DNA from 4 places in the Microbacterium sp. WHRI 7836 genome. Region 2 is predicted to be linked to each of the others. Evidence: predicted binding sites of a transcription regulator. Region 2 holds the regulator's gene; each other region holds the start of a gene.
What was found. Region 2 encodes LexA, which represses DNA repair genes until DNA is damaged. Its sites were predicted from a motif close to TCGAACANNTGTTCGA; they were not measured.
Positions count from the first base shown of each region.

Region 1 (7,929 bases), 740 kb from region 2:
CTCGTCGCGCTGATCGCCGGCCTCGTGATGGTCCCGTTCTCCGGGTACGGTTTCAGCAGCGTGCTGACGAATCTCTGGTGGGCGGCGTTCACGGAGCTGCCGTTCCTGTTCGTGCTCTGGCGCTACTGGGGAACGTGGATGCACTACGTCGGCGCCGTCGTCGTGGGCGTCGTCTACCCGATCTCGGCGTGGGCCTGGTTCGATCTCGGATCCATGTCTCTCTTCGCCCAGGTCGCCTTCTTCGCCGTGACGATCGCCAGCTGCGTCGGCGGCACCGCCCTCGGCATCCTGATCGCCGACCGCCTGCGCAGGGCAGGAGTGGGTAGGGCAGGAGTAGGCAGCGCCGGAGTGGGCAGGCCAGCTGTCAACGGGCGCCGCTGAGCCTCAAGAGCACAGCCGCCCTCATCACACTCCTCAGGCGGGGTCGACCGGTGCCGTAAGACGGAGCACATCGCACCGTCGGGCGGCGTCCTCACCCGAGACCCCCCCCACCGGACGACCGTCACCAGAGACCAGCCTCACCAGAGACCAGCCTCACCAGAGACCAGCCTCACCAGAGACCAGCCCACCAGAGACCGACATCCTCACGCAGCGACGTCGAGGCGTGCGCGACCGCCGAGCCTCGGGGTCTGCGCAGGATCGACGTATCGCGGCGGAATGAACCACACCCGCGCGCCGCTCCCAGTCCCCCTCCTACTCCCGCCCCCACTCCTACTCATACTCCCGGCATCGTCGATACGGATCTCCCACCCGTTGTCGTGGATGCGGTGGTGACACGTTTCGCACAGCAGTACCCCGTTGGAGAGGTCGGTCGGCCCGTGATCTCGTTTCCACCAGCGGATGTGATGGGCCTTCGTCATCTCGGGCGGCAATCCGCACATCGCGCATCCCCCGTCGCGCTCCACCAGCGCCAGCCGTTGTGCGCGGGTGAACAGCCGCTTCTCCCGACCCCATTCGAGGATCTCGCTGTCGCCACCGAGAACGCACGGGATCACACCGCCACCGGCCGCCATCCTGCGCGCAGCTCCGACGCTGACCGGGTGATCGACACCATCCAGGGTCGCCGACCCCGTGCCGGCTTCCAGATCGTCGAGGTTCATCCGCACGATCACCGTCGCACCCGCTACCGGCACCCGCTGCTCGCACCCGAGCACGTGCGCACAGAACACCGCCAGAGCATCAGCTTGGATCATCGGCACCGTCCGGCGGTCCGCATCGGGCGCACCCTCGTCGGGCGCATCTTTTCGCGCGGCGAACGCGGCGGTCACGTACCCCCGGATCGCGGTGACCACCGGAGCCGCGGTCTCGACGTCGAGCACCGCGTTCAGATGCACCATGCCGTCACGCTCGAACAGCGATAGCGCACGTCTGTTGCGCCGTTCGTCCTCCCTGGGCTCCAGACCGTCCGGGTCGAGCCATGCTTCCGCGCGGACCACGAGCTTGCGCACATCGTCGAGCGCCAAACCCGCCGCTTTCTCCGCCAGCACCCGCTCGCCTTCGGCGATACGCTCCGCTCCCGCGGCGATCCGACAGCGATCGAGGAGCGCGATGATCATCGCGGCGGCCGGGGCGCCGAGCGCACCCGAGTCGAGTGCCGTACTCACCGACGGGTACTTCGCCGGCAGAGGGGCGCCCAGGAGGTCGCTGCGGGGTGCAGTCGCTTCGCCCACCTTGACGAGGCGCGAGGCATCGCCCGTCGACACTCCCGTCGCAGCCGCGATCAGCGTCGCCGGATTGCGGTAGCCCTGCTGCTTCGCCAGGCTCTCCGCGCCGAGCTCTGGACGCGACTCACGCGATATGCACGCCGCCACCGAGACATGCACGGCATCCAACCGACGCCGCAGCACCCCGATCGACTCGCTCACCGCCATCAGCTGCTCGCGCGACAGGTCTCCGGAGTCGTCGGCATCCGACCACGCCTCATCGAGGCGGGACATCGCCTCGTGCAACGCGGTCAATCTGGACATGCTTCATTTTATCGCGGATCGTGCCGAGATTCGAAGATTTGTTCGATCGCATGCCGGTGAGACCGGTATCCCGAAAGCCACCCTCGCCGGACCGACCCACCAGGCCCACCAGGCCCACCAGGCCCGCCAGGCCCGCCCGACCCGCCCGACCCGCCCGGCCTGCCCGGGCCACCCGGACACAGGAGCCGCCGGAGTGCCTCACTGCACGTCGGTGAACAATCCCATGACCTCCGGTCCCATCTCGACCTGGCTCAGGACGACTCGGAACGAGCCGTCCTGGTCGATCCAGAAGTCCGTCCCATGCCCACCCGACCAGCCGAACCGGCCGACGTGCTCACCCTCGGTCTGCACCGCGACGCCGAATCCCCACCCCGTGCCCTCCCAGAATCCCGGGAAGAAGCTGTCCGCGGTCTTCGCTGCGGCCGGCACCTGGTCCGAACGCATCAGCGCGAGCAGCTCCGGGTCGAGGACGACACTCCCGCGATGGCGCCCGCCGGCGGCCAGCATCCCCGCGAACACGGCATAGTCGGCGGCCGTCGACACGAGTTCCGAGTGATTGAGATCGAACGGCGCAGGCGCGACGGAGAACCCTGCGGCCGCCGGCTCGATCTCGACCAGCTGGCCCTCCTGGTGCCGGTATGCCGCGGGCAGCCGATGCGCCTGGTCGACGGGAACCGTGAAACCCGTGTCGACCATTCCCAGCGGTCCGAAGAGGTCACGCCGAAGGTGCTCCTCCAGCGACCCGTCGACCACTCGTGAGAGCAGGATCCCGAGGATGCCGAAGGAGTGGTGGTAGCGCCATCCGGTGCCGGGCTCGAACGCGAGCGGGAGCGCGGTCAGCGCGTCCAGCCACTCCTGTGCGCCCATCGCGACCGGCTTCTGCCCCGCGACCGTCCGATTCCTGATCATCGCCTCGGCGAGCGGCGACGACACGACCTGCACGCCGTAGCCCGAGGTGTTGGTGAGCAGATGACGCAGAGTGATGGGCGTCGTCGCAGGCGCGACGTCGTCGAGGGGAGCATCCGGCACGCGCAGCACCTGACGATCGGCGAGCTCAGGCACCCACTTCTCGACGGGATCGTCGAGAAGGAGGCGCCCCGCCTGCACGAGGCGCAGTGCGGCGACCGCGAGGATCGGTTTGGTCATCGACTGGATGCGCACGATCGCATCCGCCGGCAGGTCTCCGGACGCGACGATCTCGAACGACCCACCGGGTTCACCGTGCACGCCGATGATCCCCGGCGCCGTGCCTCGCGCGACGTGTTCATCCAGGATCCGTGCGAGCGACGTCGTCATGCAGTCGATTCAACCGGGCCGCAGCACCCCTGTCCACGCCTCGACGGCGATAGGGCAACGACGAGAAGAGGCCCCGGATGCGAAATCCGGGGCCTCTTCAGGGGAGGCGCGTCAGCGCTTGCCGGCGATCTGACGCCCGACGAGGTCGCGCATGATCTCGTTCGTGCCGCCGTAGATGCGGTGCACTCGGGCATCGGTGAACGCGCGGGCGATCGGGTACTCCATGATGTAGCCGTAGCCCCCGTGCAGCTGCACTCCCGTGTCGAGCACCTCCCACTCGCGTTCGGTCGCCCAGAACTTCACCTTCGCGGCATCCTCGGCGGACAGCTTCCCCTCCGAGTAGGCCCGGAGCGCGCGGTCGATGTAGGCCCACATCGCATCGGTGGTCGCGGACATGTCGGCGAGGCGGAAGCGGGTGTTCTGGAAGTCGGCGATGCGCTCACCGAACGCCTCGCGGTCCTTCGTGTAGGCGATGGTCCAGTCGAGGGCGGCCTGTGCGGCTGCAGCTGCGGCGACGCCGATCGAGAGGCGCTCGAGTGGCAGGTTCAGCATCAGCTGGATGAAGCCCTGACCCTCTTTGCCACTGATGAGGTTCTCGTCGGGGACGAACACGTCCGTGAAGCTGAGCTCGGCCGTGTCCCAGCCGTGGAAGCCCATCTTGCTGAGCTTCTTCCCCTGGTCGAAGCCCTCCATGCCCTTCTCGACGAGCAGGAGGCTGAACGCGTCCGGACGGTTGCCCTCACCGGTCTTGACGAAGGTCACCACGACGTCGGCGGTCGTGCCGGAGGAGATGAACGTCTTCGCACCGTTGAGGATGTAGCCGCCGTCGACCTTCTTGGCGTTGGTCTTGATCCCGCGCAGGTCGGAGCCCGCGCCGGGGTCGGTCATCGCGAGGGCGCCGAGCACCTCGCCGGTGGCCATGCGGGGCAGCCACTTCTCCTTCTGCTCCTGCGTGCCCATGTGCACGAGGTAGGGGACGGCCAGGTCGTCCTGGATGCCGAACGCACCGGCCAGCGAGCCCGCACCGGAGGCGATGACCTCCTCCATGACGATCGTGCGGAAGCGGTAGTCCTGCAGCATCCCCGCGCCGCCGAATTCCTCGGGGACGGAGAGCCCGATCAGACCGGCCTCGCCGGCCGCCAGCATGGTCGCGCGGTCGATCTCGCCCGCGGCATCCCACCGCTCGATCGCTTCGCCTGTCACGTGGCGCTTGACGAAGTCCTTGACCAGGTCCCGGAAAGCCTCGTGATCCTCGTCATAGATGTCGCGTTCCATGCCGTCCTCCTGAACGTGTCGTGCATCATTGCTCCGGAGATTCTACGACGCCGCGGAGGCCGGGGACAGGACGTTGTGAGAATGCATCCCATAAAACGTGAGACTGGGTTCCGCGGTTGTCGGATGCCGCAACCACGGCCTTCCCACCCGGTTCAGTGCGAGTAATCGGGCGCAGCGGGGAGCCCGAAGAACTCCTCCAGCGTATGGAATCCGCCCTCGTGGTATGCCGCCGCGAGGTCGACCCCGACGTAGCGGAGGTGCCACGGCTCCGGGGCGTATCCGGTGACCGGGGTGCCGACCTGCTCGTAGCGCACGATGAATCCGTACTCCCAGGCGTGAGCGGCGACCCAGTCGCTCTGGGCGGTGCCGCCGAAGCCGTCGAGTCCGCCGCAGCCCGCACCGCACGCCACCACATCGAGGGCGAGACCCGTCTGGTGCTCGCTGTGACCGGGGCGAGCCGAGCCGGCATCCGCCTCCGCCTGCCCCTGCGAACGCACGTGCGAGCCGTAGGTCGTCACCTGAAGACCATAGGAGCGGTAGCCGTTGTTCGCCCCGATGCGTCCCACGCCGGCCGCGGCTGCCGCATCCGCCATCCGGCCGACGGCGGCGGCCACGTCGGAGCGCACACGTCCGGACGGCGTCGTCATCTGCAGCGGCACCTGAGCGAGGTCCGCCGGCTCGTAGGCGGGGGGATTCAGCGGCAGCGACTTGTTCACCACCACCCAGAGGCGTGCGGGGTCACTGAGCGAGACGCAGGGGGCATTGCCCGCCACCACCGCCTCGCGGAAGGCCGCCCCTCCCCCGAAGCCCGCGATCGCGCCCGCATCGTCGCCGTTCGCGATGGCCTGCTGCACCGACGGCTCGGCACAGGGGTCGGCCGCCGTGGTCGCAGCGACCTTGACCGGCGGGACCTGCATGACCGCGACCGGCACGGGCATGACCTCGGCGTCGGACGACGGCACCGGACCGGACCCGATCGAGCAGAGGATGCCGATCGCCGTCAGGGCGACGCCGATCGGGAGAGCGGGTCCGCGGATCGGGGACCGCGGCGCCGCATGCTGAGCGTGCGGCAGAAAGGGCATTGGTCCATCATCTCATTCGAAGATAGTTATGAGAGCGGCTTGCATCAGGATCGATCATCTGTTCGAATGGTCGAATGCGGTGGCAAGGACAGAAACTCGGCGAGACGGATGCGTCCGCGCTCCCCGGCCTCGAAGACCGATCCAGCGTTCTGCGCTCGGTGACCACGCCCGAGTTCGCGGGCATGACGTTCCACGAGGTGCTGTCGAAGTCGGCACTGAACCATGTCCCCGGCGCCTCGCGTATGCCGTTCGCATGGACTATCAACCCGTACCGCGGATGCTCTCATGCCTGCGTCTACTGCTTCGCCCGCGGCACGCACGAGTACCTCGACCTCGACGGCGGCTCCGATTTCGACTCGCAGATCGTCGTGAAGGTGAATGTCGTCGAGGTGCTCGAACGCGAGCTGCGCAAGGGCAGCTGGGAGCACGAGACCGTCGCCCTCGGGACCAACACCGATCCGTACCAGCGCGCCGAGGGCCGCTACAAGCTCATGCCGGGGATCATCCAGGCCCTCGCCGCATCGGGAACCCCGATCTCCATCCTCACGAAGGGAACGCTGATCCGTCGAGACATCCCGCTGCTCGTGAAGGCCGCGCAGCGTGTGCCGATCGATGTGCAGATGTCGATCGCGATGTACGACGACGACTTGCAGAAGGCCATCGAGCCGGGGGCACCGACGACGCAGGCCCGCCTCGACACCGTGCGAGCACTGGCGGATGCGGGTTTCCCCGTGACCGTCTTCCTCATGCCGATCATGCCCCATATGACCGACTCCCTCGCCGCGATCGACAGCGCCCTCGTGCGCATCAGAGAGGCCGGTGCACGCTCGGTCATCTATGGAGCCCTGCACCTGCGACCCGGCGTGAAGCCGTGGTTCTTCCAGTGGCTCGACGCGAATCGCCCCGACCTCGTCTCGTCGTACCGCGGCCTGTACCCGGGAGCCTCCGCCGAGGCGCCGAAGGGGTACAGACAGTGGCTCGCGAAACGCACTCGTCCACTCATCCGCATGCATGGACTCGACGGCCGCCACGAGGACGACTACCCCCGGCGAGGCCTTCGACCGGGGCAGGGTCACGTGCAGTCGGGCCCTCGAGTGGCATTCGCACCCAGCGCGCGATCCGAGGCATCACCCGCACAGCCGATGCTCTTCTGAGAGCGCTGGTCCGGCGCTCCTTCGCCGGCCGCGTAGGCTCGGGGATCATGGCGATCGGTTCCACAGTCCACACATTCGAGGTGCAGCTCGCTGACACCGATCGCGGCGTCTACGAGGACTACTCGCTGCGCGCGGCCCGGCATCCGTCCGAGACCGATGCGTACATGCTCACCCGGGTGCTCGCCTACGGGTTGGAGTTCGCCGAGGGCATCGCGTTCGGTGGCAGCATCTCCTCGACGGAGGAACCTGCAGTGCTCGTACGCGACCTCACCGGGCTCATCACGGCCTGGGTCGAGATCGGCGCGCCCGATGCCGAGCGCCTGCACTACGGCAGCCGTCTCGCCGAGCGCACCGTCGTGTACACGCACCGCGACCCCGCCAAGGTGATGGCACCGTGGACGGACAAACGCATCCACCGCCGCGAGGACATCCGCGTCTACAGCTTCGATCCCGGGTTCATCGAGACCGCTTCGGCCCTCATCGAGCGCCGGAACACCATGACCCTCACCGTGACCGAGGGCGTGATCTACCTCGACCTCAACGGCACGAACCTGACTTCCGCCGTGCACGTGCACGAGCTGGCCTGACCCCGCGCCCACTCTCCCCGCACGACGAAGGCCCCGCCTGCGAGCGCAGGACGGGGCCTTCGTGAAGGAGACTCAGGCGGTCAGGTCGGCCGCGGTCGGCACGCGACCGGCGATCTCCTCGATCACGTCGTCGTCCAGACGGGCGTTCTCGAACGGGGCGTCGATCTCGGCGCGATCGAGCAGCTCGGTCATGCGGCGCTGACGCTGACGCGTGATCAGCGTGACGACGCGACCCGAGCGACCGGCACGACCGGTGCGACCCGAGCGGTGCAGGTACGTCTTGTACTCGTCGGGCGCATCGGCCTGGACGACCAGGTCGATGTCGTCGACGTGGATGCCGCGGGCGGCGACGTCCGTGGCGACGAGCACGTTCACGCGACCCGAGGTCAGCCGCTCCAGGTTGCGCGTGCGTTTGGCCTGGTTCAGGTCTCCGTGCAGCGAGACGGCGGGGATCCCGGCGTCGTCGAACTGCTCGGCGAGCATGTCGGCGTAGGCGCGGGTGCGGGCGAACACGAGCGTCTTGCCGTCGCGGTCGACGAGCGACGTGAGGATGTCGGCCTTGTCGCGG
Region 1 covers NZ_CP168171.1:575,775-583,703, reverse strand. The annotation lists gene ABRP18_RS02775 (ECF transporter S component) at 1-381, shown strand, start outside; gene ABRP18_RS02770 (HNH endonuclease signature motif containing protein) at 585-1,967, opposite strand; gene ABRP18_RS02765 (serine hydrolase domain-containing protein) at 2,166-3,263, opposite strand; gene ABRP18_RS02760 (acyl-CoA dehydrogenase family protein) at 3,375-4,538, opposite strand; gene ABRP18_RS02755 (M15 family metallopeptidase) at 4,691-5,620, opposite strand; gene ABRP18_RS02750 (Rv2578c family radical SAM protein) at 5,695-6,774, shown strand; gene ABRP18_RS02745 (YaeQ family protein) at 6,822-7,361, shown strand; gene ABRP18_RS02740 (DEAD/DEAH box helicase) at 7,434-7,929, opposite strand, start outside.
Region 1: a site for LexA is predicted at 1,998-2,013, ahead of ABRP18_RS02770 (HNH endonuclease signature motif containing protein). Genes of this name have one in related genera too.

Region 2 (7,929 bases):
GGTCGTCGCAGGCGTGCACTTCGGCGTCAACGGCTATCTGCGGGGAAGGGTGCCGTTCATCACGACGTGGGTCACGATGCAGGACGCGGCACTGGTCGTCCCGGTGCTGATCGGCATCGGAGTGATCCTCGCCGCCCTGTCCGCGGGCTTCGCGATCCGACGCTGGCTGCGCACCTGATAGCCTGAAAGGCTGCTCGGTCCGATCGATCGATCGGGCTCATCACGGCAACAGGAGAGCATCATGCCCAGGGAACGCGGAGAGAAGGTCGTCGCGACCAATCGTCGCGCACGTCACGACTACGCCATCGAGAAGTCGTACGAGGCGGGGATGGTGCTCACCGGCACCGAGGTCAAGTCGCTGCGTCAGGGACGAGCCAACCTCAGCGACGGCTACGCGTTCGTCAAGGGGAACGAGGTCTTCCTCGACTCAGTGCACATCCCGGAGTACTCGCAGGGGCATTGGACGAACCATTCGGCCAAGCGCATCCGCAAGCTGCTGCTGCACCGTGAGGAGATCGCGAAGATCGCCCACGCCGTCTCGGCAGGGGGATACACCCTCATCCCGCTGAAGCTGTACTTCTCCGACGGTCGCGCCAAGGTCGAGATCGCCCTCGCCAAAGGTAAGCGCGAGTACGACAAGCGACAGACCCTGCGTGAGCGTCAGGACACCCGCGAAGCCGACCGCGCCATGCGTCTGCGCAACCGCGTGGGGGAGTGACCCTCGCGGGGGAAGTCGTCCTCACAGACGCGGCTCGAAGCCGAACACACGGCCGAGGAACGTCAGCTCGCGCTCGAGGGCGTCGACGATCGTGTCGGCGCTGCGGAATCCGTGCCCCTCGGCGGGGTACAGCACATACTCGTGGTCGACTCCGCGTGCCGCGAGCGCGTCTCGGATCGCCTCGGACTGCGAGGGCGGAACCACGCGATCCTCGCCGCCCTGCAGCAGCAGCACGGGCGCGTCGATCCGGTCGGCGTGCGTGAGCGGTGAACGCTCCACGTACAGGTGCTCGTGCTCGGGGAGGGGACCGACCAGACCGTCGATGTACGACGCCTCGAAATCGTGGGTCTCCGCGACGAGCATGCGCAGATCGGCGACCCCGTAGCGGCTGATCCCGGCAGCGAAGGCTCCGCCCCGCACCAGCGCCGACAGCACGGTCCAGCCGCCGGCCGACCCGCCGCGGATCGCGATCCGGTCGGGGTCGGCCAGGCCCGCGTCCGCCAGACCGCGGGCCGCGGCGATCACGTCGTCGACATCGACGATGCCCCACTGGCCGTCGAGACGTTCACGGTATGAGCGGCCGTACCCCGTGGATCCTCCGTAGTTCACGTCGAGCACGCCGATGCCGCGGCTCGTGTAGAACGCGATCGCCTCGGACGCCGCCCCGGTGACGTGCGCCGTCGGCCCCCCGTGCACCAGGACGATGTAGGGCGGGAGCTCGCGATCGGGAGCCGTCGCGTGCGGGTTCGCCGGCGGGTACGCGAACGCGTGCACCTCTCCGTGCGGGCCCTGGATCTCGATCGGCATCGCAGCGGGCATCCACTGCGGATCGACCGGTTCGCCGCCGCGCACCGCCACGGTGGCACCCGATACGACGTCGACGCACCACAGCCCGGCGTTCGCACGCGAACCGTTGCCGGAGAGGAGCACGCGGGTGCCGTCGACATCGTCGACGCTCACATGGCCGTCTCCGGGGAACGAGATGACGTCGACGCGGTCGTCGGCAGCATCATCGGTATCGATCACCACGACCTCGTCGCGCCCGTTCGTCCGGACGGCGACGACACGGCCGTCGTCGAGCAGCTGATACCAGCGGTTGCCGAGGACCCAGAGTCCATAGCCCGTGTCGGCGTCCGAGGGTGAGACCTGCCGTGCGGTGCCGACCGGGACCACACCGTCCAGGGAGATGCGCTGCAGGGCCCAGCGCCCACCCGGATCATCGGCGAAGAGCAGCTCCGAGTCGCTCAGCCACTCCGGCTGCAGCGCCGCCCGTGAGGGGATCGTGCGCGGAGTATCCTCACCGACCTCGGCGACCTGCACGTGCGCGTCCTCCCACGGCATGCGGCCGCTGTCCCACGCGACCCACGCGGCGCGGGTGCCGTCTGGGGAGAGCGCGGGGTGGGCGAAGAAGCCATCGCCCTGCACGATCACCGTGATCGCGGACGCATCCTCGGCTGCGGAGCCGTCGAGCGGGATCTCGACGATCGCTCGGAGATGCGGCGTGCGGGAGAGGTCTTCGCGCACGGCCAGCAGTCGACCGGACTGCACACGCAGGCCGCCGTGGGAGGGTCCGGGAGGGGTGAGAGCAACGGGCTCGCCTCCCACGCTCAGACGACGAACCCGCTGGTCGTTCGCGTCGACGAAGTAGAGCGTGCCGTGCTCGTCCGCCGTCCACGCACCCCCGCCGTACTCGTGCACACGTGAGCGTGCGCTCCAGGGGGAGGGGAGGATCTCGGCTCCGGAGGAGCTCCGCACCGTCACGCGGCCCTTCTGGGCCGGCACCGACTCGCCCCACCAGATCTCCGAGCCGACGAAACGGGCGCCGTCGATGCGCGGTGAAGACGCGGCGACCGAGGCGGCGGAGAACGGGGATGACCAGGAACCGTAAGGGGACGACGACATGTCTCGAGCCTATGCGGCGTCGCACCGCGTGTGCGGCCACGCCGTGGGCCCGACCACTGTCCGCGCTGACCGGATCGAGGGTCAGACGGCGCGGAGCACCGCCACGACCTTGCCGAGGACGACGGACTCGTCGCCGAGGATGGGTTCGAATGCCGAGTTGCGGGGGAGGAGCCAGGTGTGGCCGTCCCGGCGGCGCAGCACCTTGACCGTCGCCTCGCCATCGAGCATCGCCGCGACGATCTCGCCGTTCTCCGCGCTGTTCTGGGAGCGGACCACGACCCAGTCGCCGTCGCAGATGGCGGCGTCGATCATCGACTCGCCGGAGACCTTGAGCATGAACAGGTCGCCCTTGCCCACCAACTGACGGGGGAGCGGGAAGATCTCCTCGACCTGCTGATCCGCGGTGATCGGCACGCCGGCGGCGATCCGTCCCACCAGGGGGACGAGCGCGGCGTCGCCTACGGGAGTCGCGACGTCGGCCGGGTTCTCGGTGCTGGCGCCCGGCAGATCGATGAGCACCTCCATCGCCCTGGTCTTCCCCGGGTCGCGGCGCAGGTAGCCACTCAGCTCGAGCTGTCCGAGTTGATGGGTGACGCTGGAGAGGGACTTGAGACCGACGGCGTCTCCGATCTCGCGCATGCTCGGCGGATAGCCGTGGTTCGCGATCGAGTTCTGGATGACCTCGAGGATCGCCATCTGCTTCGGGCTGAGGCTCTTCCGGCGGCGCGTGCGCGGTGCCTCCGACTCGGCGGCAGAGTTCTCGCTCATGGTGCTCCTTCAGTGCGTGATCCGACGTCCCTCTTCGAATGTCGGAGGCCCGTGGTGGGGTGTCCTTATCGAAACCGTATCCGAGAATCGGGCCGATCTGGAAGATCTGTTCGAGCGTGTCGGCCTCTTTCCCCGGTGTGGTTTCGAAGAATACTTGACAAATGTTCGAACTCGAAGATATCTTCGGTACGTAGCTTCGCATTCCCGGCTCCCGGCCGAGTCGTGAATGCGAACGCTACGCCAACTTCCCCGGCAGCCTCACCGCTCCGGGACAGGCTAAGGAGCACCACATGAGCAGCATCGGCTTCAGCACCGCAGCAGTCATCCCGGCATCGCCCCGTCCTTCGACGAGACTCCGGCTGACGACGCGTGGTCGCGCTGTACTGCTCGCCCTGGCGTCGGTGCCCCTCGCCGCCGGCATCGCGTTCGCGGCGCTCAGCGGCGGCAGCGCGGTCGCGTCGGGTGCCGACACCGCACCCGCCGGCGTCGAGACCGTCACCGTCATGCCCGGTGACACGCTCTGGTCCATCGCCACCGGCGTCGCGCCCGACGCCGACCCGCGCGATGTGATCGGCGACATCAGCCGGATGAACCTGTTGCGCGGCGGGGAGCTGCAGATCGGGCAGACTCTGGCGATCCCGGCTCAGTACGCGCGCTGATCCGGCGGAGGGCTCAGACGAGGAGTTCCTGGGGCGGCGACTTTGCGTCATCAACCTCAAGCGCCGCCTAGCATGGGAAGGGTGACCCTCTCCCTCAACGATCTCCCGCTACGTGACGATCTCCGCGGATTGAAGCCATACGGTGCTCCACAGGCGCCGCTTCCCATCGCGCTCAACGTGAATGAGAACACGCATCCGATCCCCGATGCGGTGGCGAGCGACATCCTCGATGACATCGCCGTCGCGATCCGTGATGTCAACCGCTACCCGGATCGTGAGTTCACCACGCTTCGCGAGTCTTTCGCGGAGTACCTGGGCCACGGTCTCGTCCCCGAGCAGATCTGGGCGGGCAACGGGTCCAATGAGGTGCTCCAGCACATCCTGCAGGCCTTCGGAGGCCCTCGTCGCACGGCTTTCGGGTTCGCGCCGACCTATTCGATGTACCCGCTCATCGCGCAGGGCACCGGTGCGCGGTGGATCGCCGGTACGCGTCAGCCCGACTACACCATCACTCCGGAGGAGGCGGCCGAGCAGGTGCGGGCCGCCGAGCCGGACGTGGTCATCCTCTGCTCTCCCAACAACCCCACCGGCACGCCGCTCGGACTCGACGTCATCGAAGCGGTGTATGAGGCTGCCAGGGGCATAGTGATCGTCGACGAGGCCTACCAGGAGTTCGCGCCGCATGACGCGGTCTCCGCACTGACGCTGCTCGAGGGGCGGCCGCGTCTGGCCGTCTCGCGCACGATGAGCAAGGCCTTCGCGTTCGCCGGAGCCCGTGTCGGGTATCTCGCGGCCGACCCGGCGTTCATCGACGCGCTGCGGTTGGTGCGTCTGCCGTACCACCTGAGCGCACTCACCCAGGCGGCGGCCATCGCGGCGCTGCGCAATGCCGACGTCATGCTCGGCATGGTCGAGGAGATCGTCGAGCAGCGCGACCGCATCACGGCGACTCTCGAGGCGCTGGGTTACCAGCCGCACGAATCCTGGTCGAACTTCGTGCTGTTCGGTGGAGTCTCCGACCCGAAGGCCACCTGGCAGCAGCTGTACGACCAGGGGGTGCTGGTACGCGATGTCGGCATCCCAGGACACCTGAGGGTGAGCGCGGGCACCGAGGCCGAGACCACCGGGTTCCTTGATGCTCTTGCCTCGATAGGATCGGCTTCATGAGCACTTCCGCACCGACCCCGCGCACCGCGAGCCGTGTGCGCCGCACGTCGGAGTCCACCGTCGAGCTCGAGCTGAACCTCGACGGGACCGGCGTGAGCCACATCGACACCTCGGTGCCCTTCTTCGACCACATGCTCACGGCGTTCGCGAAGCACTCGCTGACCGACCTCACCGTGCGCGCTTCCGGTGACACCCACATCGACGCACACCACACCGTGGAAGACGTCTCGATCGTGCTCGGACAGGCGATCCTCGAAGCCCTCGGCGACAAGTCCGGCATCTCCCGGTACGGAGACGCCCTCGTCCCCCTCGACGAGGCGCTCGCGCAGGCCGTGGTCGACATCTCGGGCCGCCCGTACCTCGTGCACACGGGGGAGCCCGAGGGGTTCGAGCACCACCTGATCGGCGGACACTTCACAGGGGCGCTCGTCCGCCACTCCTTCGAAGCCATCACGTTCAATGCCGCTCTCACGGTGCACGTGCGTGTGCTCGGCGGCCGAGACCCGCACCACATCGCGGAAGCGGAGTACAAGGCGTTCGCGCGTGCGTTCCGTCAGGCCAAGGCGCTGGATCCGCTCGTCGACGGCATTCCGTCCACCAAAGGCGCGCTGTGACCTCGGCTCCTCGCGTCGCGGTGTTCGACTACGAGTCGGGCAACGTCCACTCGGCCGTCAAGGCTCTCGTGGCTGCCGGTGCCGACGCCGTGCTGACCCGTGACCGCACCACCGCCCTCGAGGCGGACGGCCTGGTCGTTCCCGGCGTCGGCGCGTTCCAGGCGGTTCGCGATGCCCTGCGTGCGCACGGAGGCGACGAGATCATCGACCGCCGTCTGGCCGGTGGCCGTCCCGTCCTCGGCATCTGCGTCGGGATGCAGGTGCTGTTCGAGCACGGCGTCGAGCGTGGGCGTGACACCGCAGGGCTCGGAGAGTGGCCCGGAGCCGTCACCGAGCTCAACGCGCCGGTGCTTCCGCACATGGGCTGGAACACCGTCGCGCCCGGTTCCGACAGCATGCTCTTCCGCGGCATCGAGCAGGAGCGCTTCTACTTCGTGCACTCCTACGCCGCCCAGTCCTGGCAGCTCGATGTCATTCCGCCGTTCCCGGAACCCGTCCTGACCTGGACGACCTACGGCGATCCCTTCCTCGCCGCCGTGGAGAACGGCCCGCTGTCGGCGACGCAGTTCCACCCGGAGAAGTCCGGCGAAGCAGGTATCCAGCTGCTGCGCAACTGGGTCGAGAGTCTCTGACGACGCCCGCCGACGTCACCCGTTTTGTTCCCCGCCGCCCGGCGGACTACCCTCGGTTCTCGTGCCCGCACCGGGCCGAAGAGCTTCCCGATCCAAGGACCCCATGAACGACTTCGCGCAGTCCCCCTCGCTCACGCTCCTTCCCGCGGTCGATGTCGCCGGGGGCAAGGCCGTCCGACTGACTCAGGGCGAGGCCGGAACCGAGACCAGCTATGGCGACCCGTTGGACGCCGCAGGGGAGTGGGTGTCGCAGGGCGCCTCCTGGATCCACCTGGTCGACCTCGACGCGGCCTTCGGTCGGGGCAGCAACGCGCCGATCCTGCGCAAGGTCATCAAGCAGTTCAAGGGCGTGAACATCGAGCTTTCGGGTGGTATCCGCGACGACGCGACGCTGGAGGCGGCTCTGGAGAGCGGCGCGACGCGGATCAACCTGGGCACGGCGGCGCTGGAGAATCCGGAGTGGGCTGCCGACGTGATCGGCCGTTACGGCGAGGCGATCGCCGTCGGTCTCGATGTGCGCGGAACGACGCTCGCCGCCCGCGGATGGACCAAGGAGGGCGGGGACCTCTGGGAGGTGCTCGACCGCCTCGAAGACGCCGGCTGCAGCCGCTACGTGGTCACCGACGTCACGAAGGACGGAACCCTCCGCGGTCCGAACCTCGACCTTCTCCGTGAGGTCACCTCCCGCACCCCGAAGCCCGTGGTCGCGTCAGGCGGCATCTCGAGCCTGGACGACATCGCCGCGCTCCGCGACCTCGTGCCGTTGGGCGTCGAGGGCGCGATCGTCGGCAAGGCACTCTACGCCGGCGCCTTCACGCTGGCTGAGGCACTGGATGTCGCAGGAGACTGACGCGCACGCGTGCGGCCCCGAGCCGCACAACTACGGCGATTCAGCAGGCGTCCCGTGGGAGGGGCGCAGCTTCGAGTCGAATCCGCACGCCGCGGACGACGGTTCCGCCGACCCCGCGCTGCTGGCGGCGCTGCTGCGCTTCCGCGCCGGCGAGGGTAGCCAGTCCGAGGTCGTCGACGCCTTCCGTGCCGCCCGTGTGCTGGTGCCCCTCATCGCGGAGAAGGGGGAGGAGGGGATCGCCCCCAACGGCCTCACCGTTGACAAGACGCAGGAGCTCTCCATCGTCACGGTCGCGGCTCCGGATGGTCGGCGCGTGCAGCCGGTGTTCTCGTCGGTCCAGGCGATGCAGGCGTGGGACCCGACGGCGCGACCCATCCCCGTCGAAGCTATCCGCGCGGCGCTGGCCGCCTCGTCGGAGGACACCGACCTGATCGTGCTCGACCCGACGTCCGACACCGAGTTCGTCATCCGGCGCCCTGCCGTGTGGGCGATCGCTCAGGAGCAGCGCTGGGAGCCGAGCTTCCTGTCGACCGAGGTGTTCACGGCGCTGCAGGAGAGCGTGGCCCACGAACTGGCCGTCATCGACGTGGCTGTGGATTCCGGGGACCCCGACGCCCGT
Region 2 covers NZ_CP168171.1:1,317,669-1,325,597, forward strand. The annotation lists gene ftsX (permease-like cell division protein FtsX) at 1-178, shown strand, start outside; gene smpB (SsrA-binding protein SmpB) at 242-718, shown strand; gene ABRP18_RS06255 (prolyl oligopeptidase family serine peptidase) at 740-2,620, opposite strand; gene lexA (transcriptional repressor LexA) at 2,702-3,388, opposite strand; gene ABRP18_RS06265 (LysM peptidoglycan-binding domain-containing protein) at 3,679-4,047, shown strand; gene ABRP18_RS06270 (histidinol-phosphate transaminase) at 4,129-5,214, shown strand; gene hisB (imidazoleglycerol-phosphate dehydratase HisB) at 5,211-5,828, shown strand; gene hisH (imidazole glycerol phosphate synthase subunit HisH) at 5,825-6,460, shown strand; gene priA (bifunctional 1-(5-phosphoribosyl)-5-((5-phosphoribosylamino)methylideneamino)imidazole-4-carboxamide isomerase/phosphoribosylanthranilate isomerase PriA) at 6,564-7,310, shown strand; gene ABRP18_RS06290 (SseB family protein) at 7,294-7,929, shown strand, end outside.

Region 3 (7,929 bases), 750 kb from region 2:
TCCGCACGATCCGCTCCAATCCGCCGATCCGCGTCGGCAAGAACGAGCTCCACGGGCTTCTCGAACGGTGGATCCCGCGCCTCGATGAGCGCAGCGACGCCTGGCTGGTCGTGCAGCGCAATCTCGGAGCCGATTCTCTCCAGCGCTGGATCGGATCGACGTTCCACCCCGGCTACAGCGTGTTCCGAACCGCCACGGGCAAGGGATACCGCATCCTCAAGGTGCGAAAGCACGGAAACCCGCCGACGGAGCCGATTCTCCTCAGCTGAGCAGACCGAGGCCGAGTCGATCCGCGCGATGGCCGGACGGAGCCGTCAGACGAGGTCGACCTCGCCCTGGAAGACGAGTTGCGCCGGCCCCGACAGGGCGACGTGCTCGCCGTCTTCTGCGGGGAACATGCGAACGCCGAGCGTACCTCCAGGCACCTCGACCTGCCAGTTGCTCGGAGCGTTCGCTCCCGCCCAGTGCCTGACCGCGAGTGCCGTCGCGGCGACACCCGTGCCACAGCTGAGGGTCTCCCCAACACCACGCTCGAACACCCGCATGCTCACGTGACCGATTCCATCGCGCACGAGCGGCTCACCCGGAACCACGAACTCGATGTTCGCGCCCTCGGGGAGCGGAGGTTCGAGATCGGGCGCCCTGTGCAACTCGAGTGACGCGAGCTCGGCCTCCGAGGCGAGGGCGACCACGACGTGCGGGTTGCCGACGTCGATACCGAGTCCCGGTCGCGTCACGGACAGGCCGTCGACACGAACCAGCGGGTCATCGCCGGAGAGCTTCCAGCGCCCGAGATCGACCTGGTATCCGGTAGCGCTTCGCGTGACATCGCGCACGCCCGCCCTCGTCCCGATCGGCAGTGTGGAGCCGGGTTCGATCGTCGCCAGACCTGAGCGGACGAGGTAGTGGGCGAACACGCGGACACCGTTCCCGCACATCTCGGCGATCGATCCGTCCGCATTGCGGTAGTCCATGAACCACTCCGCCTGTGGCTCCTCCTCCAGAGTCGCCACGCCCTCGGGGATGGCCGAGGACCTCACGACACGGAGAATCCCGTCGGCACCGATGCCGAAATGACGATCGCACAGCACCGCGACCTGCTCGACGGTGAGGTCGAGCTCGGCGTCGGGGTCGGCGATGATGATGAAATCGTTGCCCGTGCCGTGACCCTTGGTGAATGCGACCATGGTTCCAGTCTAGGGATCGTGAAGAGCAGCTCCCGTCACGAACGCCCGTCGCGAGCAACCCGATAGCGCCCGCAGAGGAAGTTGCGATTGCGTGCCACCTCCAGCAGTTCGAGGTCGAGCCTGCGCGGAAGCAGCGGGGCGCCAGAACCGAGCGTCACGGGGGCGTACTGCACCCAGACCTCGTCGAGCAGTCCGGCATCGGCGAACTGGCCTGCCAGGTCTCCCCCACCGACGACCCAGAGATCTTTTCCTCCGGAGGCCTCCTCCATCTGAGAATGCACCGTCCGGACGTCGGCCTGGGTCAGCCGCACGTCTGCGCCCGTGGGCAGATCGAGCTCGCGGTGAGTGAACACCCACGTGGGTTGCGAGTATCCCCAACGCCCCTCTTCGTGGCGCATCACCCACTCATACGTCGAGGCCCCCATCGCCAGGGCGCCGATGTTCCGCTCGAACCCCGTGTAGGCCATCGGTCCGTCCTGGTCGATGTCCTGCGTGAGCAACCAGTCCAGCGAATGCTCGTCGGTGGCGATGAATCCGTCGAGGCTGGATGCGGTGTAGAAGTGAGTCGTCATCCGTCGAGACTGTCAGGGACTACCGACATCGCAGGCCACCGACATCTCAGATCAGGACGGGAGGAGCGCAGCAACCTCCGCGGGGGCGTCCCACCACTCGAGGTCGGGATACCGCTTGAACCACGACACCTGTCGACGGGCGTATCGCCGCGTGAGGGCCTGGGTCTGCGCGATGGCCTCGTCCTGCGTGAGACGACCGTCGAGCTGGTCCAACGCCTGCGCGTAGCCGATGGCGCGCGGCGCTGTTCCTCCGCGCTCGAGCCCGCGGGAGCGCAGCCCGGCGACCTCGTCCGGCAGACCTTCGGCCCACATGCGCTCGACCCTGGCGTCGAGGCGCTCCACCAGTGCGGGGCGATCGACGCGGAGTCCGACCAGTCTTGTGTGCGGGTGCCACAGCACTGGCGTGTCGGGCAGCGCCGCACCATGTGTCGCGCTCCCCTGTTCCAGCACCTCGAGAGCGCGGATGACGCGGCGGGGGTTGCGCGGATCGACACGGTCGGCCGCTTCGGGATCCAGCCCGCGCAGCCGCTCGATCATGACCGCGGCTCCGAGCATCTCGAACTCCTGCTCGAGGCGCTCGCGCAGCGCCGTGTCCCGCGGCGGGAAACGGAAGTCGTAGACGACGCTCGACACGTACAGGCCCGAGCCACCGACGAGGATCGCATCACCCCCGCGGCGGTGGATGTCCTCCACGGCGGCGCGCGCTCGGGGCTGATACCACGCGACAGCCGCGTCCTCATCGACATCGAGCTCGTCGAAGAGATGATGCGGGATCCCCCGCCTCTCCGCCGACGACACCTTCGCTGTGCCGATGTCCATGCCGCGGTAGAGCTGCATGGCATCGGCGTTCACGATCTCAGCCGGGTTCCCTCGGGCTCGCAGCGCCTCGGCCAGCTCTATCGCGAGGTCGCTCTTCCCGGTACCGGTCGCCCCGACGATCGCCCAGAGGCGAGGTTCGGTCACACCCCGACGCGCAGTGTCGGAAGCCCGAGTGACACAGCCTTCTTCTCGCCGCTGCCGCTCGGAGCGGGTACCGCGCACGACTCCGACTGCGAACGGTCCCAGGCGTCTCCGCCTCGAGTGCGACGGATCTTGAGAGGCGCTCCCGTCGGGTCGTCTGCGAGCAGGTGGAACGGAGCTCCATGGGTCACCGTCACGGTGACGACGTCTCCTGGACGAGGAAGGTCCGACCCCGGTGTCACCTCGAAGTGCACGAGTCTGTTGTCCTCCGCGCGACCGGTGAGCCGGTGGGTCTCGGTGTCCTTCTTGCCCTCACCCGTGGAGACGAGAACCTCGATCTGCCGACCCACCTGCTTCTGGTTCTCTTCCAGCGAGATGCGCTCCTGAAGGGCGATCAGGCGGTTGTAGCGCGCCTGGACTATGTCCTTCGGAACCTGGTCCTCCATGGTCGCCGCAGGCGTGCCTTCGCGGATCGAGTACTGGAAGGTGAAGGCGCTGGAGAAACGAGCCTGCTCGACGACACGCATGGTGTCTTCGAAGTCCTCCTCGGTCTCCCCCGGGAACCCGACGATGATGTCGGTCGTGATGGCGGCGTTCGGGATGCGCGCGCGGACGCGGTCGAGGATCCCGAGGAAGCGCTCACTGCGGTAGGAACGTCGCATCGCTTTGAGGATGCGATCGCTCCCCGACTGCAACGGCATGTGAAGCTGCGGCATGACGTTCGGAGTCTCCGCCATGGCATCGATCACGTCATCCGTGAAGGCTGCGGGGTGCGGGCTGGTGAATCGGACGCGCTCGAGGCCTTCGATCTCACCGGCCGCGCGCAGGAGCTTGCCGAACGCCTGTCGATCGCCGAATTCGACGCCGTAGGAATTCACGTTCTGCCCGAGAAGCGTGACCTCGATCGCACCGTCTTCGACCAGAAGCCGGATCTCGTTCAGGATGTCGCCGGGACGACGGTCCTTCTCCTTGCCGCGCAGGCTGGGCACGATGCAGAACGTGCAGGTGTTGTTGCACCCGACCGAGATCGACACCCAGCCGCTGTGCGCCGAGTCTCGCTTCGTAGGCAAGGTTGAGGGGAACACTTCGAGCGACTCGAGGATCTCGAGTTCGGCATCCCCGTTGTGGCGGGCGCGCTCGAGCAGCCCCGGAAGGGAACCCATGTTGTGGGTGCCGAACACGACATCGACCCACGGCGCCTTGTCGAGCACAGCCTGCTTGTCCATCTGTGCGAGGCAGCCGCCGACGGCGATCTGCATCCCGTCTTTGCGGCGCTTGACCGACGCGAGATGGCCGAGTGTGCCGTAGAGCTTGCCTGCGGCGTTGTCGCGGACCGCGCAGGTGTTGATGATCACCACATCGGCTTCCGCACCGTCGACTGCCCTGACGTAACCTGCGCTCTCCAACGAGCCCGAGAGGCGCTCCGAGTCGTGCACGTTCATCTGGCACCCGAAGGTGCGTACTTCATACGATCGCTGTCGTCCGTCGACGTCGACGGCTGCCGACGACGCGCCGATGATCGTCGGTTCGCTGCGCGGGATAGTCATGATCACCCCATTGTACGAGCCGTTCCCGTGCGGAAGCGGCGCTCACTGCTTAGTCGGAATCGACGAACCGCACCCCTGAGGTCGCTCCGCCGAATGAAGCCTCGCGCAGCGCGACCTTCGCCGCCTTCATGGCGACCGCTCCGTTGTAGCCACGACGAGAAAGCTGTCCCACCAGACGACGGAGCGCCGCGTCGGGGTCGAGTCGAGTCATCGACCGCGCCTTGGTGCGGGCGAACTCCAGCGCGCGTTCGTCGTCGTCGTCCGGAAGCTCTTCGAGCGCGCTATCGATGACCTCACGCGGAATCCCCCGCTGAGCGAGCGCGCGAGACAGAGCGACTCTCCCCTGCCCCTTTCGATCCACTCCCGACCTCACGAGGACGCCGGCCAGGGCCGCATCATCGAGGTAACCACGACGGCAGAAGTCCTCGATCACATCGCTGATCGCACTGCCATCGAGGCCCGCACCACGCAGCACCTGCCGGGCTTCAGAGATCGACAACGACCGGGCTCGCAGCTTTCGCAGGAGCGACTCCTCGGCCGCGACCCGGATCTCATCGTGTGACGCCTCTTGCTGAGTCGCGCCGTCTCCTTCCGTCGCGTCGAGCGCGCGGAGCCTGGGAGCCGACCGCGAGGGATGAGAGCTCCTGGCGCCGGAGGGATCCCTGCGCCCGCGCGCCGGATGGCGCTCACTCGGGGTTCCCGTGTGAGCTGCATCGTCGGCTGTGTCGATGGAAGCAGGGTCGCCTGGAGGAGAGTCCCAGGTCGTACGCCAGACCGCATCCCCGTCGCCTCGCGATGATGGCAGTGTCGCTGATTCGCCGTACTGCGTGACCGGCGTGGAAGGCGTCGCTCCTGGTTTCTTCGCTGTTCCGCCGAAGAGGGGGATGATGGGGGCGATCCGGTCTGGATCGCCCCCACGCGAGTCGTTCATCAGGCCGGACGACGCTCTGCGAGCTCATCGGCAGCGGCCGGGGCAGCGGACGGCCCGCCGATACCGAGCTTCTGCTTGATCTGCGTCTCGATAGCCAGAGCGATGTCGGGGTTATTGAGCAGGAACGTGCGTGCGTTCTCCTTGCCCTGACCCAGCTGATCACCGTCATAGGTGTACCAGGAACCCGACTTCTTCACGATGGCGTGTTCGACGCCGAAGTCGATCAGGCTGCCTTCGCGGGAGATGCCGACGCCGTAGAGGATGTCGAACTCCGCCTGCTTGAACGGCGGCGCCATCTTGTTCTTCACGACCTTGACCCTGGTGCGGTTTCCGACGGCATCGGTTCCGTCCTTCAGCGTCTCGATACGACGGATGTCCATGCGGACCGAGGCGTAGAACTTCAGCGCCTTACCGCCGGCGGTGGTCTCGGGGGAACCGAAGAAGACGCCGATCTTCTCACGCAGCTGGTTGATGAAGATCATGGTGGTGTTGGTCTGGTTCAGACCACCGGTGAGCTTACGAAGGGCCTGCGACATGAGTCGCGCCTGCAGACCCACGTGTGAGTCGCCCATCTCGCCCTCGATCTCGGCACGAGGCACGAGCGCCGCGACGGAGTCGATGACGATGAGGTCGATGGCTCCGGAGCGCACCAGCATGTCGGCGATCTCGAGCGCCTGCTCACCGGTGTCGGGCTGCGACACCAGGAGAGCATCGATGTCGACGCCCAGCTTCGCGGCATAGTCGGGGTCGAGCGCGTGCTCGGCATCGATGAACGCCGCGATTCCCCCGGCGCGCTGAGCGTTGGCGATCGCGTGCAGCGTGAGAGTCGTCTTACCCGAAGACTCCGGTCCGTAGATCTCTACGATTCGGCCACGCGGCAGTCCTCCCACGCCGAGGGCGACGTCGAGGGCGATGGAGCCGGTCGGGATGACGGCCACAGGGGCACGCTCATCGCTGCCCAGCCGCATGACCGAGCCCTTTCCGAACTGGCGGTCGATCTGAGCGAGGGCGGTCTCGAGGGACTTCTCGCGGTCGGCGGGTGATGGCATGATGTGCTCCTTCTGCGCGCGTGATGCCGCCTGTAGGCTGTCGCGGCTCTTCCGGTTGGGAGAAACTCTCCGACAAGGCGTAATGGCTCTTCGGCTTGTTTCCACCGTAGGAGGGACCACCGACATCGGTGCGACGATCTCACATACAGTGCAGAACAAACGCTCTGGACCACTTGTGCAGAAGACTACGCCCGCTTCGAACGGATCTTCGACGACACGCCGCAAATGGAGTGTCGTGTTCCGTAGCGGGCGGACGAGGAACGTCGGTCAGCGCCGCCGCGGCTCCTGCCGTCCGACTCCGTGGCGCCTGTCCTCGGGAACGTCCATCTCCGCGCACAGCGCCAGCCAGATGTCTCGCGGCGGCGTGCCGTCGGCGAGAGCTTCGAGAGCGGTACGCCCACCTACGGCACTCAGGCCGAGGTCGTTGACCAGAGAGGAAGCCCTCAGCCCGAACTCGGTCTCGACGGCGCGAAGGAACTCGCTACGACGCATCACCACCCCATTCGGGGGTCAGTGCAGCGAGAGCTGAGGCTCGACCGACGCCACGAGGTCGTCGGGAACGACGTCAGGGAAGACCTGAATGCCCTCGAGCACCGAAATGCGGTCACCGACTTCGCGCATGATCGTCGAGATGGGGACGTCGAGAGCGTCTGCGACCGAGGCGAGGATCTCGCTCGAAGCCTCTTTCTGACCGCGCTCCACCTCGCTGAGGTAGCCGAGTGCGACCGATGCCTTGCTGGCGACCTGCCGGAGCGTACGCCCCTTCTGCAGGCGGAAGTCCCTCAGCACATCGCCGATTTCCTGTCGTACAAGAATCATCGGAACCTCCTCCCCATGTGTTCGCTCGAGGTCTCCCCCGATGAGACAGCCAGTCTAGTACCCCTGGCGTGCACAGAATCTACTCCTGCACTCTGTGGTTTACGTGTGAGCACATCAGAGACAACCAGCCGCAGGGCTCTGCTATTCCGAGAGCAGGGCGAGCATCTCCTGGAGTGCCGCGTCCACCGCCTGCGCCCGGATCGATTCCCGGTCGCCGACGAAGAGAAAGGCCCTGGTCCGCGATGCCGCGGGGGTGACGACGCCGATGTGCACCGTGCCGACGGGCTGCCCGTCCGGAGACACCGGTCCGGCGATCCCGGTCGTGGACACCCCCACATCGGCAGCCTCGCCGTCGACGCCGACGACGCGTCTGACGCCGTCTGCCATCTCCAGTGCGACCTGCGGATGCACCGGCCCGTATCTCGACAGCAGGCCCTCATCCACGCCCAGCACGGACGACTTGACCGGCGTGGCATATGCCACGACGCCTCCGAGCAGAACGGCTGACGCTCCGGGAACCGCGACGAGATCGGCGCACAGGGCGCCCCCGGTCAGGGATTCGGCCACGCCGAGCTTCCATCCTCGTCGGCCCAGCGCAGCGAGGACCTCGGCTGCCGCCTGACTCATGACTTCCGGCGCGACCCGCGTACCTGCGCCACGACGTAGTCGATGCCGCTCGCCACCGTGAGGACCAGGACGATGAGCATGAGGATGAACGTGATCAATGTCCAGGCGTCGAGACCGATGACGTCGTGCAGCGGGAGGAGTGCCCACCCGAGCGCCACCCCTTGGAACGCGGTCTTGATCTTGCCCATCCAGGCCGCGGCCACGACGTGTTCGCTGGCCACCATGAGCCGATGGATC
Region 3 covers NZ_CP168171.1:2,069,198-2,077,126, forward strand. The annotation lists gene ABRP18_RS09930 (class I SAM-dependent methyltransferase) at 1-269, shown strand, start outside; gene dapF (diaminopimelate epimerase) at 315-1,187, opposite strand; gene ABRP18_RS09940 (dihydrofolate reductase family protein) at 1,223-1,759, opposite strand; gene miaA (tRNA (adenosine(37)-N6)-dimethylallyltransferase MiaA) at 1,811-2,722, opposite strand; gene miaB (tRNA (N6-isopentenyl adenosine(37)-C2)-methylthiotransferase MiaB) at 2,719-4,266, opposite strand; gene ABRP18_RS09955 (regulatory protein RecX) at 4,316-4,765, opposite strand; gene recA (recombinase RecA) at 5,197-6,246, opposite strand; gene ABRP18_RS09965 (DUF3046 domain-containing protein) at 6,514-6,738, opposite strand; gene ABRP18_RS09970 (helix-turn-helix domain-containing protein) at 6,757-7,065, opposite strand; gene ABRP18_RS09975 (CinA family protein) at 7,207-7,692, opposite strand; gene pgsA (CDP-diacylglycerol--glycerol-3-phosphate 3-phosphatidyltransferase) at 7,689-7,929, opposite strand, start outside.
Region 3: a site for LexA is predicted at 6,443-6,458, ahead of recA (recombinase RecA). Genes of this name have one in related genera too.

Region 4 (7,929 bases), 1.8 Mb from region 2:
GGTACGCCCTGCCCGTGTTCATCGCCGGCGTCGGGGTGGCGGTCCTGATCGCCCTCATCGCGACGAGAGGCACCTCCTCCCCGGAGCGTCCGGTGGTCTCCGCCCGGCGCACCTGGCTGACGTTCACCTCGCCCTTCGCATCGGCGTGCACTGCGGCATCGATCCTCGCGCTCACGGCCACCACGTTTCTCGCCGGGCTCGCCTCCTCGAACATCGACGGCGGTCCGTACGTGTTCCTCGAGATCGACGTCCCCAACGCGACGATCGATCCGATCCGACCCTGGTTCTACGGGTGGGCGTACGGCGTCCCCGTCCTCGTCTGCACCGCCGCACTCGTCGCCGTGGTCGTCGCCGCGATGCATGCCAGCGCGGCTCGCCCGTTCCTGCGGGCCGAGACCGTCCTCGCCGAGCAGCACGAACGCCGCGACATCGCGACGGGCATCACCCGGGTCGCGACATCCGGTGCGCTTCTCGCACTGGCGGGGGCGTGGCGCTTCATCGCGGAAGCTGGTTCCGGAACGACGCTCACTATCCAGGGCGACGACGGAAACGCGTCCTACGAAGCCTTCTGGCGATACGGAGAGGTCGCGGCCGTCGGCGGGTGGCTGGCCCCGGCGATCGAGATCGCGGCATTCGTCCTACTGCTCCTGGTGAGCGCGCAGCTGTGCCCACCGGGGCACGACGCGGAACCGGCGGACGCCGCCGAGCTCTCGATCGACCGGGAGACCGCGCAGTGACCCCGACCCCTCGACTGTCGATGGCGGACGACGGCAATCCGGCGCTCGACATCTACCGACAGCTCCGCGGCCTCATCGTCTCGGGGCAGCTCGGCGCCGGCGAGCGGCTGCCGACCGTGCGGCAGACGGCGAGCGACCTGGGAGTCGCGCCGGGAACCGCGGCACGGGCGTACAAGATGCTCGAAGGCGAGGGGCTCGTCGTCTCTCGCACGGCGGCGGGCACACGGGTCGCCGAGACAGCCGGTGTCCTTCCCGCTTCGGTGATCCGACGCATCCGCGAGCTGGTCGATGAAGCTGTCGCCGTGGAAGCGGATCCGGATGATGTGATCGACGTGCTCCGCACTGTCTGGCAGTCGCGCACGGTCACCTCGGACCCCGCATCCGCCCCGACAGCTGTGGATGCGTAGCCGACGATCACTCGACCCGCCCTGACCCCGAGGGCTCAGAACAACGTGGGCTGCGGGACGTAGTCGCGCGCGGGGGCGCCGGCGTCGGGCGCGAGCTCGGCGAGCGTGGGCGGGTTCCACTTCGGATCGCGGTCCTTGTCGACGATCTGCGCCCTGATGCCCTCGACGAGGTCGGGATGCTCGTTCACGAACCACATCACGCGACGGTACTCGCCCTCCAGCGCCGCGCGGAGCCCCGGCAGGTCGCGCGCCTCGCGGACGGCGTCGAGCGTCACAGTGAGCCCGGTGGGCGCGAGGTCTTCGAGCAGGTCAGCGGTCGCCGCCGCCTCCGTCGTCCCCTGAGCCTTCAATCGTTCGACGATCTCGCTCACGGTGGGGGCGGAGAAGGCCTCATCGATCCACGCGCGCGCGTCCGGGAGCTGCGAGGGCTCCGGGGTCTCGTCGAACAGCAGCACGATCTCACTGGGACCGGTCGGGTCGGCACGGAAGGCGAGGGCCTCGCGCAATGCGTCCAGACGGTCGGATGGCACGAAGTGATCCGCGAAGCCGAGGTAGACGGCATCAGCGCCGCTCATGGTGGATCCGGTGAGACCGAAGTACTCGCCCAGACGCCCAGGAGCGCGGCCGAGCAGCCAGGTTCCCCCGACGTCGGGAGTGAATCCGATACGGGTCTCCGGCATAGCGAGCTTCGAGCGTTCCGTGACGATGCGGATCGCGGCGTGGCCGGCCAGCCCGATGCCACCACCCATCGTGATGCCGTCGGCCAATGCCACCACGGGCTTGGGATACTCGGCGATCATGGCGTTCAAGGCGTACTCCGCACGGAAGAACTCCGCCGTCTGGTCAGCCTGACCCGCGACGATCTGCCCGTGCAGAGCGCGCACGTCGCCTCCCGCGCACATGCCGCGCTCGCCTGCCCCGTCGAGCAGCACGATCTGCACGTCGGTGTCGTCACGCCAGGCGTTCAGGACCGCGGTGAGGCTCTCGATCATGTCGACGTCGAGCGCGTTGATCGCCTCCGGACGGTTGAGGGTGAGTCGTCCGAGCGCGCCTTCGGTGCGGACGAGGATGCGGTCTGCAGCGTGGGATTCGGTCACGCTCGCCAGGCTACCCCTTCCGGGGAAGGCGGTATTCCGCGCGAAATGCGGGATCCGACAGGCTTTTCCGGCAGGATAGGGAGGAACTGTTCAAATGCGACGAGAGGTCACGGATGCCTGAAGGACAGGTGCTCGAGTTCACGCACGTGACGAAGCGCTTCAATGAGGTGACCGCCGTCTCGGACTTCTCCGCGCGCGTGGAGCCCGGTGCCGTGACCGCCTTCCTCGGCCCGAACGGTGCCGGCAAGACCACCACGCTGCGGATCCTCCTCGGCCAGGTGCGCGCCACCTCGGGCACGGCGACCATCGGCGGCACGGCGTACGCCGAACTGCGGCAGCCGTTGCGCACCATCGGATCCGTGCTCGAGGAGACGGTCTACCGCCCTCGACGCACCGCCGAGCGTCAGCTGACCATCGCCGCCAAGGCGAACGGCATCCCCCTGGCCCGCGTCGGCGAAGTGCTCTCCCTGGTCGGCCTCGAGGGTGAAGGCAGCTCCCGCATCGGGGGCTTCTCCCTCGGCATGCGTCAGCGGCTCAGCGTCGCCCACGCCCTGCTGGGCGATCCCGGCGCGCTCGTGTTCGACGAACCGGCCAACGGACTCGACCCCGAGGGAATCCGCTGGATGCGACTCCTGATGCGTCGCCTCGCGGACGAAGGGCGCACGGTCCTCGTGTCGTCGCACGTCCTCAGCGAAGTCGAGCAGGTCGCCGACAACGTGCTCGTGCTCTCGAAGGGCACGCTCGTGCTCTCCAGCGGGATCGAGACTCTCGCCGACCCCAAGGGCGGATCCGTCATCGTGGACGCCGCGGACCGCAGCGCGCTGACGACCGCGCTGCAGGAGGCCGGCTTCGACATCGAGGTGCTGCGTTCGGGCCTCACGGTGCGCGGCGGAGACGCCGGCACGGTGGGAGCGGTCGCCGCCGACGCGGGCATCGCCCTGAGCACCCTCGTCCAGCGAGGGCCGACACTCGAAGACGTCTTCATCGACCTGATGCGAGGTGGCCGGTTCGCCCCGAGCATCTCGGCGACGCCACCGCAGCTCGCTGCGACGGCCCCCGAAGACACCGCAGCGGAGGTCACCGCGGCGGAGACCGCCGTGGCCGGGCCGGCTCCGGCCGACTCCGTGGTCGCGATCCCGGTGGCAGCCGCTGCCGCCTGGGCGGCTGAGGCCGCAGCCGCCCCTGCGGGCGAGGCCCCTGTCGACGACCTCGCCGCATCCGTGGACACGGGCGACCGCTCCGAGCACACGTCGGACGAATCGGACGTGCCTTCGTCCGACGCCTCGGCTTCGACGGACGAAGCTCCTGCCGCCGAACACGACGCGGAGCATGCGCAGGCCGAGCAGGCACCCTCCGAGGAGTCTCCGGAACGATCGTTCGATGAGATCCTGTTCGGCTCCGCCGCACCGGCCGAGGCAGCAGGCGATCAGGCAGCGGATCCAGCGAACGGAAACGAGCACCACAGCGGTGTCGAGGTCTTCGCCGATCTTCACGACGCACCCGAATCGACGGACACCGACGAGTCCGACGACCAGCTCGGCGCAGGCGCCACGGACGACGACGCTCTCGTGTCCACCTCTGACGAATCCGAATCCGAATCCGACTCCGAATCCGAATCCGAATCCGAATCCGACTCCGACTCCGACTCCTCCGACGATGTCGCTGCTGTCACCGCCGACGACGAGGATCCGCGCTCCGCGGCGGTGAGCTCCATGCTCGCGGCGGCTGCGCGCGCCTACTACGAGGACGAACCCAGGGATTACCCGCTGAGCGCCGAGAACCAGACGGCCGAGGAGCAGCACGGCGAGGGCGGCGTCTCCGACGAGGGCGGCGTCTCCGACGAGGGCGCGCACTGGACCGTCGCATCCACCGGTGTCATCGACACGGTGCCGCTGGCCGCATCGACGGATTCCGGAGAGGCGGGCGACACCGCCGCATCCGAAGCCGAGGAGCCGGGCGCTGAGGAGTCCCCCACGGTGGAGGCCCCCACGGAGGAGTCCTCGAACGAGGAGTCGCCCACCGAGGAGTCCCTGCCCGACGGGTTCGGCGCTGACGAACACGGCACCGAGCAGTCCGGAACCGCCGACGCCGGTGCCGGCGAGCAGAGCGAGCCTGACGACGAACACCGTCACGACGAACACCGTCACGACGAGCACGGTCACGACGAACACGGTCGCAACTGAGCGACTCGGCTGACGACGAACGCCCTCCGGCCTCTCGGCCCGGAGGGCGTTCCGCATTCAGAGGCGGGTCTACCGTGGATTCTTAAGCCTGAGCCGCCTCGCGTCAGGCAGGCCGAGGACGGATGACCGGACGACGGCGTCCCTTCGAGACCGGCACAGGCGCGGTCGCCACGATCTCCTCGACGTTGGCGGGCTCATCCGACACGTCGAGTCGGAGAGCCTGCGTGAGCGCGAGCCCGTGGCTCGTGGTGAGGATCAGACGGCGGTACTGCTCGTCGCCCTCGAGATCGATCACGACGCTCGGACGACGGCGACGGATCAGCACGAAGTCGAGGCTACCCGCGGCCTTCCAGCTGCCGGCAGCGAGGACGCCGGGGATGTGCGTGCCGGGGTTCGGTACGCCGCGGAGCCAGGTCCAGGCATCTTCGGTCAGCTGCACCTTGGCGATGGTGTCGCGCGCGATCCGGAGGTTGTCACGGTGGAAGGTGGCGGCACGTTCGATCGGCGAGAGCACGACCTCCAGTTGCGTCTGGTCCAGCAGCAACGTCACCATGTCCCCCAGTCTGCCAGCGTGGCCCTGCCAGTTGTCTGGAAGTTGCTCACAGGAACGCAACGATCCCTTGTCGATCAGCACCAGTCATCCACATCCCCTTCCTCTATTCGAACATATGTACTATACTCGACTCATGCCTCCCTCCACGAACGACATCGATCAGCGCGAGACGCTGCTCGACGCGTGGGTGGAGAAGCGCCGACGCATCGCGATCCTCGAGGCAGAAGCGTCTGCGCTGCTCGCCGATCGTCTGCGGCTGCAGGAAGAAGATGTCCACGAGCAGCCGCAGCACCGCGAGGCGATCCACCGCTCGATGATCGCCGAGTACTCGGCGGCCGGTCGCGTGTCGAAGGGCAGCATCGAGTACGCCTTCACAGACGCCCTCTTCCTCGAAGCCGAGCACCCGGTCGTCAGAGACGCGTTCCGACGCGGCGCGATCAGTGCGGCACACGTTCGGGAGATCGTGCGCGAGGGCGCCATCGTGCGGCAGGCCGTTCGCGATGGTCGGGCCGCCACCGAGGCGCTCACCCTGTACGACACTGCCGCACTCGTCGTCGCGGAGCAGGATTCTCCCGCACGCACCCGCGCGATGGTGCGCCGCGTCGCGTCGTCCCTCGCCTGCGAGACCGTGGTCGAGCGCCATCGGCGGGCCTACGGGGAGCGGTCAGTCACGCTCCGGTCGCTCGACGACGGCCTCGCGCTGCTGCAGGTCGTGCTGCCGGAGCATCTCGCCCACGCGATCCTCGACCGACTGACCCGGCTCGCACAGCACGTCATCGCCACACGAGGCGACCATCCCTCTTCGGGCGATGACACACCGGCGCTGTCCTCGGACGACCTCGACTCGGGCGCCGATCGGGTCTTTCTGCAGGACCTGCGAGCCGACGACTCCCATCGCGAAGACCCTGTGCTCAACAGCCACCCGTACGACAGCGAGCCACCCTGCGGACCGGACACCGGCGACGCACGCGTCGACGCCCACGTCATCTTCGGCGACGGAGACACCTTCACGACGGATCCGTCACTCGGTGCCCCATCCGCCCCGACCGATGAGCGAGGCATCGATGCGGTCCGCACCGACCTGCTCAGCGACCTGCTCCTGACCACGGATCCCTCTGCTGCGGCGGGCACAGCTCTGGAGGGCATCCACGCCCGCATCCAGGTCACGATCGCTGCCGAGACGCTGGCCGGAATCGACGAACGGCCTGCCGAGCTCGACGGCATCGGTGCACTGCACCCCGACATCGCCCGCGACCTCGCCGGACGCAACGGCGGCTGGTCCCGCCTCTTCCTCGACCCCGCCGGCATCGTGACGGCCACAGCCGCCTACGCCCCGACGGCGGCGATGCGGCGGCACCTCCAGGCCAGAGACCAGCACTGTCGATTTCCCGGGTGCCGCACACCCGTCCACCGGTGTCAGATCGACCACAATCACGACCATGCGAAGGGCGGAGCGACGTCGATCGACAACCTGAGCCACTTCTGCGTCGGGCACCACGCGCTGAAGCATCCCGACATCGCCGAGAAGCACCGATGGCGAGCGAGACAGACCCCCGGCGGCGACATCGAGTGGACCAGCCCGCTCGGCCGGTGCTACACCGACGCATCACCGCGCCGCGTCATGTTCGTCTGACCGCGGTCCCGAACGAGCCCTCACGGACGCGCGGTCACGAACGCGCGGTCCTGGGACGCGCCCTCACGAACGCACAGTCACCAACGCGCGGTTATGGACGAGCAGCTGCGGCCGCAGCGGCCGCGGCAGGAAGAGCGGCTTCGATCTGCTGCAGCTCGTCCTCACCGTGGGCCGCGGTCAGGAACCACGCCTCGAAGACGCTCGGGGGAAGCGCCACCCCCTGCTCACGCAGCGAGTGGAAGAACGGCGCGTAGCGGAACGACTCCTGAGCCTGAGCTTCGGCGTAGTCCCTCGGCGCCGACGCCCGGAACGAGGCGTTGAACAGGTTGCCCGCGGTGGCCACCGCGTGCGTCACGCCGGCGTCGGTGAGGGCCGCGTCGAGGGCGGTAGAGACTCGAAGAGATGCGACGTCCACCGTCGCATAGACCTCCGGTGTCGCGAGCCGCAGCGTCGCGAGACCCGCTGCGACCGAGAGCGGATTCCCCGAGAGAGTGCCCGCCTGGTAGACCGGCCCGAGGGGAGCGAGCAGATCCATGACATCGGCTCGACCACCGAGCGCGGCCAGGGGCATGCCTCCACCGACGACCTTGCCGAACGTGAAGATGTCCGGCAGGTAGTCCTCGCCCGCAGCGGCCTGCAGACCCCAGAACCCTGCCGGGTGCACCCGGAATCCGGTGAGCACCTCATCGAGGATCATCAACGCTCCGTGGGCGTGGGCGGTCTCCGCGACCAGACGGTTGAAACCGGGCAGCGGGGCCACGACGCCCATGTTCGCGGCCGAGGCTTCGACGATGACCGCGGCGATGCGCTGGCCGTGCTCGGCGAACACCGCAGCCAGCGCCTCGGGATCGTTGTACCCGATCACGAGCGTCTGCGCCGCGATCGGTGCCGGGACACCTGCCGACCCCGGAAGCGCGAGCGTCGCGATGCCGGAACCTGCTTCGGCGAGAAGGCCATCCGAATGCCCGTGATAGTGACCGGCGAACTTCACCAACAGGTCGCGACCCGTGGCGCCCCGCGCAAGGCGAATGGCCGTCATGGTCGCCTCAGTACCCGTGGAGACCAGACGCACGCGCTCGACAGGACGGATCTCGCCGAACCGCACACGGTCGGCGATCAACGCGGCGAGCTCGACCTCGCCCTCCGTCGGAGCGCCGAACGACAGGCCACGAGCTGCGGCCTCCTGCACCGCGGCGACGATCTCCGGGTGCGCGTGCCCCAGCAGCGCAGGACCCCACGACGCGACGAGGTCGACATACTCGCGGCCGGCGGCATCCGTGACCTTCGCCCCCTTCGCAGAAGCGAGGAACCGCGGCGTC
Region 4 covers NZ_CP168171.1:3,303,353-3,311,281, forward strand. The annotation lists gene ABRP18_RS16035 (hypothetical protein) at 1-737, shown strand, start outside; gene ABRP18_RS16040 (GntR family transcriptional regulator) at 734-1,144, shown strand; gene ABRP18_RS16045 (enoyl-CoA hydratase/isomerase family protein) at 1,180-2,241, opposite strand; gene ABRP18_RS16050 (ATP-binding cassette domain-containing protein) at 2,355-4,424, shown strand; gene ABRP18_RS16055 (hypothetical protein) at 4,528-4,977, opposite strand; gene ABRP18_RS16060 (DUF222 domain-containing protein) at 5,111-6,610, shown strand; gene ABRP18_RS16065 (glutamate-1-semialdehyde 2,1-aminomutase) at 6,702-7,929, opposite strand, start outside.
Region 4: a site for LexA is predicted at 5,085-5,100, ahead of ABRP18_RS16060 (DUF222 domain-containing protein). Genes of this name have one in related genera too.